2 regions of the Pseudoalteromonas espejiana DSM 9414 genome follow, and region 2 is predicted to be linked to the other one. Evidence: predicted binding sites of a transcription regulator. Region 2 holds the regulator's gene; the other holds the start of a gene.

Region 1 (8,739 bases), 330 kb from region 2:
AAGAAACAGAACGTCGCAAAGAACTAACAAAACAAAAAGCGATAATAGAAGAAACTGAAGAAGCGCTTATGAACAGTGCTAATATCCCGCTTTCTGAAAATATTATACGTGTTTTACAGCGCCGCTCTTATGAAGCGTTAAGCTCAATGGTAAACCATTCACCTAATTCTAAAGCATTAAAAAACAGAATGAATGAATCCAAAGAGCAGCTTAGTAACCCTGTGCAAGGTAATAACAGTGATAACCTCTCTTTGCCAAGTAACGACAAGCAACTTGTAGCGTTAATTCAAGGAATTAAAAAACTGAGAGTTATTTTACGCTCAGAGCACAGTAAAGGCCGAGTAGATAGCCAAGTATTTGGTGGCGAAGATAAACGACTTGAAAAATTACAGCTACGGATAAATATTGAAAGCCAAATTAAACGTGGTTTATCTGCACGCTCAGCAAGTATGGTTGGTTCTGCAAGACAATACTTCGAAAAAGCATATGCAACATTAAGCGCAGTTACATACTCTGATGAATACGTAAATGCCAAACGCCAAGAAGTTGAATCGTACTTAGAAGAAATTAGCACAGAGCTAAAAGCATCAAACGCCACAGCACTTAAGAAAAAAGCAGAGGCAGAGCAAGACGATTTAGACGTATTATTTGCCCCGAAAAAGAAGTGGTAAAATCAAAATACAAAAAAGCCCATACACTACGTATGGGCTTTTTTATGTCAGTTAGCTGGTATCTTGTTTAAGATAAAAATGCGAACTTAATGATAAATAACGACGTTAAAATCCACACGCTCACACTTACCTGATCGCGCTTACCACACAATACTTTAACAGCAGTATACGAAATAAAGCCAAGTGCAATACCATGTGCAATAGAGAATGTAAGTGGGGTCATTAACAACACAACACTAACTGGTATTGCATCACTCATATCATCCCAATTTACAAACTTTAGATTTTGCAACATTAACACAGCAACATATAAAATTGCCCCAGCGGTTGCATACGCAGGCACCATTTGTGCAAGTGGTGCAAAAAACATCATTAACAAAAAGCAAATACCTACAACTACCGCAGTTAAACCTGTACGACCACCCACAGATACGCCCGCTACAGACTCAATGTAAGAAGTAGTTGTAGAAGTACCCAACATTGCACCTGCAATAGTGGCGGTACTATCGGCACTTAGAGCACGACCTAAGCGAGGCATATTGCCTTTTTCATCTGCTAAGCCGGCTTTTTGGGTAACAGCCACTAACGTGCCCGATGTATCAAACAAATCAACAAACAAAAATGCAAAAATAACACTTAACATTGACAGCTCAAGCGCTGCGGCAAAATCAAGTTGCATAAAAGTAGGTAAAATTGATGGTGGCATAGAAACAACACCGTGGTACTCAACTAAGCCTAAACTCAAGGCAATCCCTGTAACGAGTAGAATACTAATAAGTACACCACTTTTAATATCGCGATAAAGTAATGCTGCAATGACGAAAAAACTTAAAATAGCTAACAAAGGGCCTGCAGAGGTAATGTCACCAAGCTGCACTAATGTAGCAGGGCTTGAAACAATAATACCTGCATTTTTAAGGGCTATTAGTGCTAAAAAAGCGCCGATACCTGTTGCAATAGCTTGTTTTAAAACCAAAGGAATAGCATTTATGATCCACTCCCTCACTTTAAACAAACTTAAAATTAAGAATATACAGCCCGACATAAATACCGCACCTAATGCAGCTTGCCAGCTATAACCCATTCCTAAAACTACACCATAAGTAAAAAATGCGTTAAGGCCCATACCTGGTGCAAGTGCTAGAGGGTAATTAGCCCATAAGCCCATGATGAAACAGCCAATGGCTGCGGCTATACACGTTGCTACAAATGCAGCGCCCTGATCCATACCAGCTTCGGCAAGCATTGCAGGGTTTACAAAGACAATGTAAACCATAGTGATGAACGTGGTGATACCTGCGATACTTTCGCGTCGCACGTTGGAGTTATTTTCGCGGAGTTTAAATAGAGCTTCGAGCATAATAGACTTGTGGTTGTAAAAAGTGACGAGATTTTACCATAAAATTAAGTATAAACAGGACATTTTACCTTGCGATATACTAAACTGTTGACGTAGAAACTATAAAAAAGAAAAAATATGATAAAGACTCAGCCTAGCGGACAAGATTTAGAGCAACAATTAGATAATATTTTAAACTTTGTAACACAGCCTAGTAATGAGAGCAGTGAAAGTAATGAGGGGGTCAGTGAGCAAACAACCCTTAACAAAGCATTGTATTATTTAAAGCATGACCAACCTGCACTGGCTGCGAAATGGATGAGACTTGCCGCAATGGCTGGAAATAATAGAGCTCAATTTTACTTAGGTTTGTTTTTTGTTAAAGGCCAAGGTGTACCAAAAAGTGTATTTCATGCTGCTGCGTGGTTAAGTTTAGCCAGCAGCCAGGGATATGAGCCTGCAGTTGCCGCATTAGATGATTTAAGAAAGTATATAGATACTAAGCGCTTAAAAGACGCACAGTGCTATGCTGCCAGTTTATATGAACAAATACACCAAATACAGTTTGCTCACCTAATTCCTAAAAATGATTAACCTTTGCATGCTGTTACAAATACTGTATAGATCTACATTAATTACTGTATAACCCTCAATAAAGTACTGTATACATTTTTTCTACTCTATACAGTGCTATAAAAACCGCTGTTATTCGCACTTCACCATAAAATTATAAACTATTGTAAAATAACAGTTATTTATAAATTTTAGTTTCAAAACATTAAAACTTGTATAAAAAATAACAAAAAACACTTGCACACAACAACTGTATAAACTACTGTATATGGGTACTGTATATAAACCCAGTGAGTGAGACCTATGCTACAGCCAATTACCGTAAGAACCGTTAAAAGCTACCAACAACATGATGAAAGCGAGTCAGTAAACTTAATTAAAGTAGAAGATGAAATTTCTGCGACATTTGAGATGCTTAAAGTGTTGCACCAATACAATAGCTCAAACGCGTGGACCTTACTAATAGCGCCCGACCATGTACCAAGTAAAGCCTTGCTAGATAGCTGCTCTATAGATACCAGCAAACTGCTTGTTATAAGACAAAAGCATTTAGTGAACTTAGAATATGTGCTTAACTCTGCACTTCATAATGGTAACTTTGCAGCTATTATCACTTGGACAGACATAGTAAGCGAACAACAACTTGTTAATTTATCGCTCAATCTAAATAAAAGAAGTGCTAAGCTATTTTGCTTTACCAAAAAAACTAGCACTGCATCGATATCACTTACTCAATAAGCTTGTTAAAATACATTTTTGACTAACGTTATTTAGTATTTTATGAGTGTAACCAGTACAAGTACTTGCCCATGCAACAGTCAGCTTAACTATGGAGACTGTTGCGAGCCCTATCATTTAGATTTAAAAATACCCGATACACCTGAGCAACTAATGCGCTCACGCTTTTGTGCATATGCATTAAAAAAAGCATCTTATGTATACAAAACTTACGCACAAGAAAAGCAGGCCGAAAACCCAGTAAAAGAAATAAAAGAATTTGCCGATAGCTGTCGGTTTGTAAAACTCACCGTAAACGATACACACTACGACGCACACAAAGGCTACGTGGAATTTAAAGCAAATTACTTTTACCAAAATTTATATTGCGAACTAAATGAAAAATCTGATTTTGTGAAAGAGAATAGTCAATGGCGATATCTTGACGGGGTAATAAACCCAGTTGCGGATATAAAAGTAGGAAGAAATGACAACTGCCCATGCGGCAGTGGTAAAAAATATAAGAAATGTCACAGCCTGTAAGCTGCCACTTAAGCTTGCTTATTAAAACAAAAATGGACCATTAAGGTCCATTTTCAGTAACAGCTATTAGCTATTTACTCATCATCATCTAGATCGAACGATTCACGCTGTGCTGGTCTAGCTAAAATTTCAACATAGAATGAAGTTAGCTCTTGCTTTTCAACTTCACTAATTTTGTTGTTAATTTCAGCCACATGAACAACTTCTGCATCATCAGCGTTAGTACCAAATTTACAGTCAAACGCCCAGTAATCAGCTTCAACAGGTAGCGTTTTATTGCGCTCTCTTTTCAAATATTTTTTCACTTCATGCTTTGCAGCATCAACCATACGAGGGTATTTGATTTTCTCATGATTTAGCGTGAATGTTTTCTTCATTACGTTCCTAATTACCTTGATTTAATGATAATGGCACTCAAGTCATACCATTTGCAGCCATTATAGCAATTGCATTTAATTTGTGGATGATTTTTTTAAACAAAAAAGGGAATTGTTCTATTAAACGGTATTAACATAGATGGAATGAATTAATTTTTTAGTGAATATATACTATTTTCTCAAACCAACATTATGCACTGGCAAGTAATAAAGGCTTATGGACTGCGTCATTATTTAAATCATCGTAAAAAGCAGCAGCATCCATTTGCGGATTCGTTAAATCCGTGTGCTTTTTCGCAATACGCCTTCGCACCGATAATTCACAGTTATCAATTATCGTTAACGGGATATGCGTTTTATCATCTCTAATTGCAAGCGGCTCTGGGTTTAAGTACTGAGTAAGCTTAATATTTTTCATTCCCGTAGCTACGCCCTGCTCATAAATAGTTGATGAGTGTGTTTGCCCAATTAACATATCAAACTGTTCAGGAGCTAGTAGTTGCTTAGGGCCTGCACCAAAGCGTTTTCTTAATGTCTCTTCGTCTGTGTAATCATTATGCATTTCACTTTTTGGTAAGTGAAATTCACTAAAATCCAATGCGTCATGCGACAGCATAGCTAGTAAAAGTGAAAACTCGCCTCTACGATTTTCGTGCACACTTTTATTTAATCTAGTCTTAAGCTGACTCTCTGTGATTAACAAATCATCGATTTGCATAGTCTTTAGCCGATTATGGTAACTGGTAGATATTTATCGGCTTTATTTCAATTTTCTTTAGCTTTTTTCTTTACTTAAATACGCAGTTTGCTATTATCAGCGCCGTTGCATTGGAGGGGTTCCCGAGCGGCCAAAGGGATCAGACTGTAAATCTGACGGCTCAGCCTTCGCTGGTTCGAATCCAGCTCCCTCCACCACTTTTCTTACCGCTAAGTTAAGTGGGGCCAAATGTAACAAAATAGTGTGGAGGGGTTCCCGAGCGGCCAAAGGGATCAGACTGTAAATCTGACGGCTCAGCCTTCGCTGGTTCGAATCCAGCTCCCTCCACCACTTCTACTTTCTTTTCTAGTTAATTCTATTTTAAATCTAATTATCAAACTCCCATTGTAAACTGGCACCATTTTGCTTTAACCACGCTGATGCAGATTTATAATCTGGATAAAATTTACCTACTCTGCTCCAAAACGCCGCGCTGTGATTATGATACTTCAAGTGGGCAAGTTCATGCACAATGACATAGTCTATAACGTGTGTTGGTGCACCAATCAAATTTAAACTAAATGTGAGCTCTCGACGAGAGTTGCAACTTCCCCACTTTCGCTTATAAGCCCCAAACGTCAATTTTGTAGGTAAAGCCTCTGTCATAAGCTGACAATAATAAGCTAATCGCATCTCTATATATGCTGCCAGTTTTTCCTCTAAAGCTTGGCAAAGCAGTTGTTGGCGTTTCTGTGATAACTTTTTCACCCGTGTTGAAGTGTATATCGTTAATACGTCATCACTTTGTTCAACATAAGAGCTTGCTGATTGCTTAAAAACCAACGTATGTGGCTTTTCAAAAATCAAAACTTGGCATTGTTTTAATGGCCGCTGCTGCTTATCAATAAAGTTAAGCTGCTTATTTAGCTGAAGGTCTACCCACGCTTGCTTGATTTTTAGCCATTGCTCAATACTTGTTTTAGACACATGCATAGGTGCGTATACGGTTACTACCTTTTTACTAACTTTAATTGCGACCGTTTTACGCCTTGTGCTGCGCTTTAACTGATATTCAAACAACGTTTATGCTCTTAGAAGAATAAAAACGTTATTATAAAGCCTTATTGACCAAATGCAGTTATAAACTTAAAAAATGTAACTCATTACTTTTAATTAGCTGCTGTAAAATTATTTTAAACTTTTTATACATAGTAATGGCAACTGTTAATAAACGTACCTTTTAAAAAAATACTGCAACCAAAAGTGCTAAATTATTGGATTAAAAGTTTATTTATTAATTAAATACATTAAACTAGTACAATAATAACGCAATTTTGAGCCTCTATGCTGTCTGCATTTTTTATAACTGATCAAGACCCCAGTCTAATTCTTAATGGTGTGTATAATCCTGTATTGGTCAGCTTGTCGGTTATTACCGCTATTTTTGCTGCTTTTTTTACTGTCTGGTTAGTTGATGTAGCCAAGCATACTCAGTTTCCTAGTTACAAGCGCTTAGCGAATGTAACGGCTGCCACTGTTTTGTCGGCTGGGATTTGGAGTATGCATTTTATTGGCATGCTCGCATTTTCGCTGTGTACTGATATCAGCTATGATCCAGCTATTACTGTATTATCTTTTTTACCTGCGTTTGTATCTTGCCAGTATGCATTTTCCATATTAGTAAAATCTAAAAGAACATTTAAGCACCTCTTTATTTGTTCTATTTTACTTGGATCTGGTATTGGTACTATGCACTACAGTGGTATGGCGGCCATGGAGCTTGCACCTTTGCTGCGCTACGATCCAATTACATTTGGTTTATCTATTTTAGTGGCTGTGGGCTTATCTTTTATTGCCCTATTCACGCGTTACAATTTAACGCGAATATTACCTAAATTATCAACAATTCAGGCCCGTATTATTACTGCCACAATTCTAGGTTCTGCTGTAGCAGGTATGCATTATATGGGCATGGCTGCCACTCGTTTTGTTGCAACCTCTCCCATACTCCCCCAATACGATGGCTCAACTACCGAGCTTACCTTTGTAGCCATTGCAGTAGCCACCGCAACAGTCGCTATTACCTGCGTAATAGCAGTGATAAACGGTATGGTTAGATATCGCTTACTGTTAGAAGAAAAATCAGCAGATGAATCGCGTCTAAATGCAATTTTAGGCACCGCGATTGACGGTATAGTCACAATTGACCACACCGGCACTATATTAAGCTTTAACGATGCTGCTACAAAAATATTCGGCTGGAGAGAAAACCAAGTACAAGGCCATAATGTTAAAATGCTGATGGCTGATGACATTGCTCGCCACCATGATGGCTACTTATCAAATGCTAAAAATATAGACTTAGGTAAAGTTATTGGCATAAACCGAGACGTATCAGCAAAGCATAAAAATGGTCATTTGTTTCCTATTCGCTTGGGTATTGGTGAGGTTAATCAGCCTGGTCAAATGCCTTTATACGTTGGCTTTATTACAGACCTAACAGAACAAAGAGCTTTGCAACAAAGCCTTGTTGAAAAAGAGCAAAAATACCGTTCATTAATGGATAATATGCCAGGTGTCGCGTTTAGGTGTAAGTACGATGAAAATTGGAGCATGTTATTTATAAGCCCAAATATTGCTGAACTAACCGGTTACTCGCCTGATGAATTTACCGAAAGCTGTATTGAATTTAATGATTTAATTTTAAAAACAGACCAACAAGCCGTAAATGAAGCCGTTAAAGAGGCAATGGATGCCTGTTTAAAATATTCTGTTGAATACCGTATTCGTCATCGTAATGGCAAAATATTATGGCTATTAGACAAAGGCAGCTTTACGTGTGATGAGCAAGGTAACCCACAGTGGATAGATGGTGTTTTAGTTGATATTACCGAGCATAAAGAATACGAAAGCAAGCTAGAGCAAGCAAAATTGCAAGCTGAAGAGGCAGCACAGGCAAAACAATCTTTTATGGCAAATATGAGCCATGAAATTCGTACTCCCATGAATTCTATTATCGGCTTTAGCGATTTGCTCATGGATACGCCGCTTAATCAGGAGCAACAAAAGCATCTTGTTACTGTAAATAATGCAGCACGCTCACTGTTAAGACTACTAAACGAAGTACTTGATACAGCTAAGCTTGAACGAGGAAAGCTCACTATTGAGCCTATCCACTTTAGCTTAAAGCAAGTGCTAGACAGTATTATTTCTACATTTTGGCTTGAGGCTAAAAAGAAGGATCTCAATTTAAAGTTAACGATTAAAGAGTCCGTTGCTAGCACCTACTTCGGTGACCCAGATCGCTTAAGACAAATCTTAACAAATTTAATTGGCAACGCGATTAAATTTACCGAGCAAGGCTCTGTTGAGCTAACTGTCAGTACAACGCAAACCGATCAACTGTTCTTTGAGGTTCAAGATACCGGTATTGGCATTGCAAAAGATCGCATTAAAGCCATATTTCAACCCTTTGTTCAAGCTGATGCCACAACTACTCGCCGCTTTGGAGGCACAGGGCTTGGTACAACAATTAGCAAACAGTTGGTTGAACTTATGGGCGGCACCATAAACTTAGTTAGTGAAGAAAATAGAGGCACTTGCTTTTATTTTTCACTACCTTTAAAACAAGGTGATGCTAAAAAGATTGATCATTTTGAAGGGCTGCATACACAACTCCCATCATTAAGAGTTTTAGTTGTTGATGATATTGAACAAAATACCGAGCTGCTCTCGTTACTGTTATCAAAAGATCAGCACCTAGTCAGCAAGGCTGGTAATGGCTTAGAGGCTATTGAAATATTTGAAAAACAAGACTTTGAC
Region 2 (8,739 bases):
CATTACTGGAACATAGTAACGTGGGGTGGTTGGATGTTTACTACTGCATTGGTATTATCTTTAGCTCCCCTGACGGCAATGCTGGTTATTAATATGTCGTTTGGGGTAATGACCCGTGCGGCGCCACAGTTAAATATTTTCTCTATTGGTTTTCCGTTTACGCTAGTCGCAGGCCTGATGATTATTTGGGCTACGTTAGGTAATTTTGTGACGCAGTTTGAGTTTCAGTGGCTTAAAATGATAGAGCTGATGTGTAGCCTTGTTGGCTGCACGGTGTAGGAGGGGCCATGGCTGAAGATTCAGGACAAGAAAAAACAGAAGAACCTACAGGGAAAAAAATTGAAGACGCGAAGAAAAAGGGGCAAATAGCGCGTTCAAAAGAGCTTGGTACTATGTTTGTGCTTATTTTTTCTGCCGTGTCGTTGTTATTGTATGGCCCTGAGATAGGCAAAGGCTTGTACAATATTATGGGTCGAATGCTCTCTTTAAATCGCAGTGAAACCTATGATACGACAAAAATGTTTGCCGTATGGGGGAGTGTTGCAGACGCTCTTATTTTCCCTATGGCAATGTTTGTCTTTATTATTTTATTTGCAGGGGTTATCGGTAATACTTTATTAGGTGGGTTTAACTTTAGCTGGGAAGCCGCTGCCCCAAAACCCAGTAAAATGTCACCAGCAAAAGGCTTTAAGCGTATGTTTGGCCCCCAAGCAGGAGTTGAACTAGTTAAGGCTATTTTGAAGTTTTCAGTAGTGGGTGGTTTTGCTATTTTTTTAATTAATACCTTTTTTGATGAGATTCTTCACCTGAGCATTGAAAGTGCTCCGGGCAATATTATACATGCCTTAGAGATTCTGGCTTGGATGTTTTTAGGCTTAACCTGCACTTTAACGGTTATTGCAGCCATCGATGCACCGTATCAAAGCCATAAACACCATAAAGAGCTTAAAATGACGTTACAAGAAGTAAAAGACGAGTACAAAAACTCTGAAGGTGATCCGCAAATTAAAGCCCGCATAAGGCAAACCCAAAGGCAAATGTCGCAACGAAGAATGATGCAAGATGTACCCGATGCTGACGTAATTGTAACTAACCCAACACATTACTCTGTAGCGCTTAAATACGACACAGAACGTGCTGGTGCGCCAATAGTTTTAGCTAAAGGGGTGGATGAAATGGCCATGCAAATTCGTAAAGTTGCCATTGGTAATGAAGTCCCTGTAGTTGAATCGCCTATGCTAACCCGTGCGCTTTACCATACCGCAGAAATAGGACAACAAATTCCAGATCAGCTCTTTACTGCAGTGGCGCAAGTTTTAGCGTATGTTTTTCAACTTAAACGCTTTAAAAAAGGCCGAGGGAAGCGCCCAATCCCGCTTAAATCTAAGCTCCCTATACCTGATGATTTTAAATACGATTAGCGCTAAGCTTTTTTAAGTAAAGCTATGTGATACTCTTTAATTTACCTCCTCGCCAAGCTGGTTTATCAATAATTCTATAACTTGGAATAGTTATTGCAAATTCAAGCTAGTGTCAATTTATTGAATTGTAGAGTTATGGATTTTAAAGCGGTATTACAACAACTTAACAAAGATAAAAAAGAGTATGCCAAAGGTGTTGGCACACCGCTATTAGTACTTGCAGCCCTCGGTATGGTTATTTTACCGCTGCCGCCATTTCTACTTGATATATTATTCTCGTTTAATATTGCCCTAGCGTTAGTGGTTTTACTGGTGACTGTATACACCATGAAACCTCTTGAATTTGGTATGTTCCCTGCTGTGTTATTAATTGCAACCATAATGCGCCTGGCACTTAACGTAGCCAGTACGCGAGTGGTATTACTTGAAGGTCATAACGGTGGTGACGCCGCAGGTAAAGTTATTGAAGCGTTTGGCTCTGTGGTTATTGGTGGTAACTACGCCGTTGGTTTAGTGGTGTTTTTAATCCTGATCATCATAAATTTTGTAGTAATTACCAAAGGTGCAGGGCGTATCTCTGAGGTGTCAGCTCGCTTTACACTAGATGCTATGCCAGGTAAACAAATGGCTATAGACGCTGATTTGAATGCAGGTTTTATTAGTGCAGAACAAGCGCGTGAACGCCGTAGCGAAGTAACTCGTGAAGCTGATTTTTATGGTTCTATGGATGGTGCAAGTAAGTTTGTAAAGGGTGATGCCATTGCAGGTATTGTTATATTAATCATTAATATAGTGGGTGGCTTATTTGTTGGTATGATCCAACATGATTTAAGTTTTGGTCGCGCAATGGAAGTGTATACGCTGCTTACTATTGGTGATGGTCTTGTTGCCCAATTACCTTCTTTATTACTCTCTATTGGTACTGCGATTGTTGTTACTCGTCAAAACGAATCACACAACATGGGTGAGCAGTTTAAAACACAGCTAGGTAACGAAAAGTCATTATTTATTGCCTCTGGTATTCTTATTATTATGGGTATTGTGCCAGGCATGCCACACATTGCTTTTTTAAGCCTTGGTGCCTTATTAGGTTATTTAGCCTACTTTACCCAACAGCAAAAATTAAAGGCAGCTGCGCAAGCTGAAGAAGAAGCTACTAGTGGTGCTGCACCAGGCACTGGTGTGGCTAATAAACAAGAGCAGAAAGAACTTGGTTGGGACGATGTACAGCAAATTGATGTAATTGGTTTAGAAGTCGGTTACAGACTCATTCCGCTTGTTGACCAATCACAAGGTGGCGAACTGCTTAACCGAATTAAAGGTGTGCGTAAAAAGCTATCTCAAGAGCTTGGTTTTTTAGTACCCCCTGTACATATTCGCGATAATTTAGAGCTAGACCCAAATGCATACCGCATTACTATGATGGGTGTTTCAAGTGGTGAAGGCGAGCTTAAACATGGCGATGAGCTTGCAATAAACCCAGGGCAGGTATTTGGCCCAATTAAAGGCATAGAAACAAAAGACCCTGCATTTGGCTTAGATGCAGTATGGATCAAGCCCGACCAAAAAGACGAAGCACAATCGCTTGGTTATACAGTTGTAGATTCAGCCACTGTGGTAGCCACGCACATCAGCCAGCTATTAACTAATAGTGCCGCATTGTTACTCGGACATGAAGAAGTTCAGAACTTACTTGATATGTTAGCGAAAAGTCATCCGCGCTTAGTGGAAGGTTTAGTGCCAGAAGTATTGCCACTTACTACGGTTGTTAAAGTGCTGCAAAATTTATTAAACGAAGGCGTAGCTATTCGCGATATGCGCTCAATTGTACAAACCCTTGTTGAGTATGGCCCACGCAGCCAAGATGCCGATGTGTTAACCGCTGCTGTGCGTATTTCGTTGCGTCGTTTAATTATTCAAGACGCGGTAGGTATGTCGTCAGAAATCCCTGTCATAACCTTGGCGCCCGAGTTGGAACAGATGTTGCATCAGTCATTACAAAATGCAGGCGACGAAGGTGCCGGAATAGAACCAAGTCTTGCTGAGCGACTTCAAACATCATTAAACGAAGCGCATCAAAATCAAGAAATGGCCGGTGAACCTTCAATATTGCTAACGTCAGGAATGTTACGCACTGTGTTATCTCGCTTTGTTAAGTACACCATACCAGGTTTAAGGGTGATGTCTTATCAAGAGGTACCAGACGAAAGACAGATCAAGATTGTCAGCTCAGTAGGCCAACAATAAGATTTTAACAGGGGTTGAACCATGAAAATTAAACGTTTTTTTGCAAAAGATATGCGCACAGCACTGAAAGAAGTTAAAGATGAGCTAGGTGTTGATGCGGTTATTATGTCAAACAAAAAACTCGCAAATGGTGTAGAAATTGTTGCCGCAGTAGATTACGACAAAGCAGCCCCTAAAGCCGCAGCGCAACCACAAGCTGCACCGGCACCTGTGCGCAATCAGCAACAGCCTGCTCATAACTTTGTAAAGCCAGAGCCACAGCGTGCTCAACCTGAGCCTCAAGCGGCAGTCGCTGACAGCTTACAAGCTTTGTTAGAACGCCAGTCGCCGCGTCCTCGTTCGCCTGAATTGGCTTCAATGTTTTCTCAATCAGGTATTGATACGTCTGAGCATTATCAAGAGCCAGCGCAGCCGCGTACAACAAATATGTTTGCCCGCGAAGATGAAGCACCTAAACGTGTGCAAACTCAAGCTGATAGCCTAGGATTTGATGATTTAGACCGCGATTTCGACGATTTAGATGCGCCTGTAGCTCCGCGTCCTCAAGCACAAAATAAAGAAACTGCTGAAATGAGCGCAATGCGTGATGAAATGAACGCAATTCGCCAGTTATTAGAGCATCAAGTATCAGGTTTAATGCAGCAAGATATGGCCCGTCGTGACCCAACACGTGCATGCATGATTGACCGTTTAATTGGCATGGGCATAGATAAAGACGTTGCAGAGCAAATGGCTTGTTTCATTCCTGATGATGTATCGCGTCAGCAAGGCTGGAAAGCGTTGCTGCAAATGGTTGAAGACCAAATGCAAACCACTAACAATGAAATCCTCCGTCAAGGTGGTGTTTATGCGTTAGTTGGTCCAACAGGGGTTGGTAAAACGACTACTGTTGCTAAACTCGCTGCTTTAGGTGCTCAAAAGTACGGCGCTGATAAAGTAGCGTTAATTACCACAGATACGTACAGAATTGGTGCTTACGAGCAGCTTGCTACTTATGGTCGTATTATTGGTTGTGGTGTAAAACAAGTTAAAGATGCTAATGAATTAGCTGAAGTTTTATATCATTTACGCAATAAGCGTCTAGTATTAATTGATACAGCGGGTATGAGCCAACGTGATTTACGCCTTACAGAGCAGCTAAATACATTAATGCGCAACCAGCGTGTAGATATACGTAGTTATTTAGTACTAAGTGCTACAGCGCAAATTAATGTACTACAAGAAACGGTTAGGCACTTTAAGAAGGTACAGCTAAGCGGTTGTATTTTCACTAAGTTAGATGAATCATTAAGTTTAGGTGAGATTATTAGTATTGCGATTCAAAATCGCCTGCCAATAGGGTATCTTACTAATGGTCAGCGTGTACCAGAAGATATTCGCGTTGCAAATGCAGAAAAACTAGTAAAAAAAGCTGAGCAATTGTATTTAAAAAGAGCAAAAGCACAACATTCAAGGCACCAAGCAGTGGCGCCAAGCACAGTAGGGATGTATGATTAACACAGTATTAGATCAAGCAAGCGGCCTGCGCAAAATGAGTCAAAACAATAACAACGGCGTAAAAGTTATCGCAGTAACTGGTGGTAAAGGTGGGGTGGGTAAAACCAACGTATCTTTAAATACAGCTATTGCATTAGGCCAGCAAGGTAATCGGGTTTTAGTATTAGATGCCGATTTGGGTTTAGCTAATTGTGATGTAATGCTAGGACTACGTGTTGAAAGAAACCTATCGCATGTTCTTTCGGGCGAATGCGAACTAGATGAAATATTAGTTGAAGGCCCTGCGGGTATTAAAATTGTACCTGCGACTTCAGGCTCTCAGAGCATGGTTGAACTTACACCATCTGAGCATGCTGGGCTAATTCGTGCATTTAGCGAGCTTAATACAGAATTTGATATTTTAATTGTTGATACCGCAGCGGGTATATCTGACATGGTGCTTAGCTTTTCACGTGCGGCCCAAGATGTAATGGTTGTTGTATGCGATGAACCTACCTCAATTACAGACGCCTACGCGCTAATAAAAGTATTAAGCCGTGAACATGGCGTTTATAAGTTTAAAATTGTAGCAAATATGGTGCGCAGTATGCGTGAAGGCCAAGAGCTTTTTGCAAAGCTTTCAAAAGTCACAGATCGCTTTTTAGATGTGTCGATGGAGCTTGTTGCTACAATTCCTTACGATGAAAATATGCGTAAATCAACGCGTAAACAAAAAGTTATTGTTGATCTGTTTCCTAACTCTCCAGCTGCAGTTGCCTTTAAAACTTTAGCGACAAAAGCGGTAAAATGGCCTATACCTAATCAACCTTCAGGACATTTAGAGTTTTTCATTGAGAAGCTAGTAAACGGCTAATTATGACAACATCGGTGAATAGAGCTATGGGATATCAATCAACACAAAATTTAAATGTGGTTGTTGAAAAGCATGCATCGCTTGTCAAAAAAGTGGCATGCCATTTAATAGCTCGACTCCCACCTAGTGTTCAACTCGACGATTTAATTCAATCAGGCATGATTGGCTTGATAGAAGCCTCAAAAAACTTTGATGCAAGCAAAGGCGCAAGCTTTGAAACTTTTGCGGGTATTCGTATTCGTGGTGCTATGCTTGATGAAATGCGCAGGGGTGATTGGGCCCCTCGTTCGGTGCATCGTAAAAGCCGATTAGTAGCAGAAACCATCACCGAACTTGAAAATAGCTTAAATCGAGAGCCAAAAGATACAGAAGTTGCTGAAAAACTTGAAATTTCGTTAGAAGAATACCATCATATTTTAAACGATGTTAATTCAAGTAAAGTGCTAGGTATAGAAGACTTAGGGGTCGATGAAGATGTTATTAGCCCAGCGGGACAAGATTTAGCGCTAGACAAACCATTTAATAATGTTAAAAATGAACGGTTTAATAAATCATTGTTGGAAGCAATAAAGTCTTTACCAGAGCGAGATGCAATGGTTTTGTCTTTATATTACAACGATGAAATGAATTTAAAAGAAATTGGACATATACTCGATGTAAGTGAATCGCGTGTAAGTCAGATACATGGTCAGGCGATGATTAAGCTCAAAGCAAAAATCAATGACTGGATAAACTAGTAGTAAGTAAATTATAGGTTAAGACCTCACCGGAGGATGTTTTGGATAAAAACATGAAAATTCTTGTTGTTGATGATTTTTCTACAATGAGACGTATTATAAAAAATCTGTTGCGTGACTTAGGTTTCACGAATGTTCAAGAAGCTGACGATGGTTCAACAGCATTACCTATGTTGCAAAATCAAGTTTTTGACTTTGTAGTAACTGATTGGAACATGCCAGGAATGCAAGGTATCGACTTGTTACGAGCAATCCGAGCTGACGATAAGTTAAAGCATATTCCTGTTTTAATGGTAACGGCAGAAGCTAAAAAAGAACAAATCATAGCGGCTGCTCAAGCTGGCGTTAATGGCTACATTGTTAAGCCTTTTACTGCTGGTACATTAAAAACTAAATTAGAAAAAGTGTTCGAACGCTTAGGTTAATGAGGGGAGAGGCTTATGTCAGCACCAGCTGCGCCTCAAATTACTTTAGAACAGGCTCGTCAGCTTGTCGTTTTTTTAGAAAACGGTGAGCAAGATAAAGCTGATCAATTAATTTTAGATACTGCCTCTAAAGAGCAATCGCAACTATTTGCTGAAGTAGGTAAGTTAACGCGTCAGTTACACGAAGCGCTTAAAAGCTTTGAGTTAGATACACGTTTAACTGACTTAACTACTGATGCAATACCCGATGCGAAAAAACGTTTGAACTATGTCATGGAAATGACAGAAAACGCGGCTAATAAAACGATGGATGCAGTTGAAGCTAGCTTACCCATCGCGCAGCAATTAGCTGACGAAATTGCGCACATTAAGCCTACATGGGATAGGCTTATGAATCGCGAAATAGAGCTCGGTGAATTTAAAACACTTTGCCATAGCATAGATAAGTTTATGAATAGCTCTCATCATAAAACCGATGAGCTGCAAACTTTAATGACCAATGTATTGATGGCGCAAGATTTCCAAGATTTAACAGGACAGGTTATCCGTCGCGTTATTGAACTTGTCAGAGAAGTAGAAGAAAGTTTAATCCACCTTTTAACAGCATTTGCTGCACAAGATGACAGCATCGTTGAAAGTAAAGAACAACAAGAAACAGAAGAACTGGTTGCCGCACAAACATTAGCAGGTCCTGAAGGCCCTATTATTGATAAAGAGTCGCGAAATGATGTTGTATCAGATCAAGACGAGGTCGACGACCTACTATCAAGTTTGGGCTTCTAAGAGGAGAGTAACTGCATGAGCTTTGAAGTCGATGAAGATATATTACAAGACTTTCTTGTAGAGGCTGGAGAAATCCTAGAGCTTTTATCTGAACAGTTAGTTGAGCTAGAAAATAACCCAGAAGATACTGAGTTACTTAACGCTATTTTTAGGGGCTTTCATACCGTAAAAGGTGGTGCTGGCTTCTTGGCAATGACAGAGCTTGTAGATGCGTGTCATGGTGCTGAAAATGTATTTGACCTTTTAAGACAAGGGGTCAGAACAGTCAATTCTGAATTGATGGACGTTATATTACAAGCGCTTGATACTATTAATGAAATGTTCGCTACAATTCAAAACCGCGAGCAACCAGACCCAGCAGACCCGCAATTATTACATACCCTTCATAAGCTAGGCCAACCGCCTACAGATGATGAGTTAGCTGAAACACCCGCTGAAGCAGTCGTTGAAGAAGCATCTGCAGCCCAAGCTGATGCAAGTGATGATGAAGACCCATTTGCGTTTGATGAATTATTTGATAGTGCCGGCTCAACGCCTACATCAGACAACTCACAAATTGACGAAATTACTGAAGATGAGTTTGAAAACTTACTCGATGAATTACACGGCAAAGGGCAAAGTCCAGTAACATCTTCAGACACAAGCCCTGCTCAAGATACAAGTTCAGACATTACCGATGATGAGTTTGACAGCTTATTAGACGAGTTACATGGCGTTGGTAGTTTTGGCCCAGTTGGTTCAGATAGCACACCCGAACATGAGCCCGCAGCACAACA

What was found. The regulator FliA, encoded in region 2, starts transcription of late flagellar genes. The targets are predictions, from matches to a motif close to CTAAAGNTNNNNNNNNNNNNGCCGATA.
Region 1: the regulator FliA is predicted to act here: its motif matches at 4,973-4,999, upstream of PESP_RS10755 (VC2046/SO_2500 family protein).

Annotation. Positions count from the first base shown of each region.
Region 1 is NZ_CP011028.1:2,371,170-2,379,908, forward strand. It holds gene PESP_RS10725 (hypothetical protein) at 1-671, shown strand, start outside; gene PESP_RS10730 (NCS2 family permease) at 739-2,031, opposite strand; gene PESP_RS10735 (tetratricopeptide repeat protein) at 2,149-2,604, shown strand; gene PESP_RS10740 (SulA-like leucine-rich domain-containing protein) at 2,887-3,321, shown strand; gene PESP_RS10745 (YchJ family protein) at 3,364-3,843, shown strand; gene PESP_RS10750 (DUF6172 family protein) at 3,918-4,220, opposite strand; gene PESP_RS10755 (VC2046/SO_2500 family protein) at 4,411-4,938, opposite strand; tRNA gene PESP_RS10760 (tRNA-Tyr) at 5,051-5,135, shown strand; tRNA gene PESP_RS10765 (tRNA-Tyr) at 5,184-5,268, shown strand; gene PESP_RS10770 (M48 family metallopeptidase) at 5,305-5,997, opposite strand; gene PESP_RS10775 (MHYT domain-containing protein) at 6,262-8,739, shown strand, end outside.
Region 2 is NZ_CP011028.1:2,702,823-2,711,561, reverse strand. It holds gene fliR (flagellar biosynthetic protein FliR) at 1-279, shown strand, start outside; gene flhB (flagellar biosynthesis protein FlhB) at 288-1,421, shown strand; gene flhA (flagellar biosynthesis protein FlhA) at 1,557-3,668, shown strand; gene flhF (flagellar biosynthesis GTPase FlhF) at 3,690-5,165, shown strand; gene PESP_RS12360 (MinD/ParA family ATP-binding protein) at 5,158-6,018, shown strand; gene PESP_RS12355 (RNA polymerase sigma factor FliA) at 6,045-6,755, shown strand; gene cheY (chemotaxis response regulator CheY) at 6,797-7,180, shown strand; gene PESP_RS12345 (protein phosphatase CheZ) at 7,196-7,963, shown strand; gene PESP_RS12340 (chemotaxis protein CheA) at 7,979-8,739, shown strand, end outside.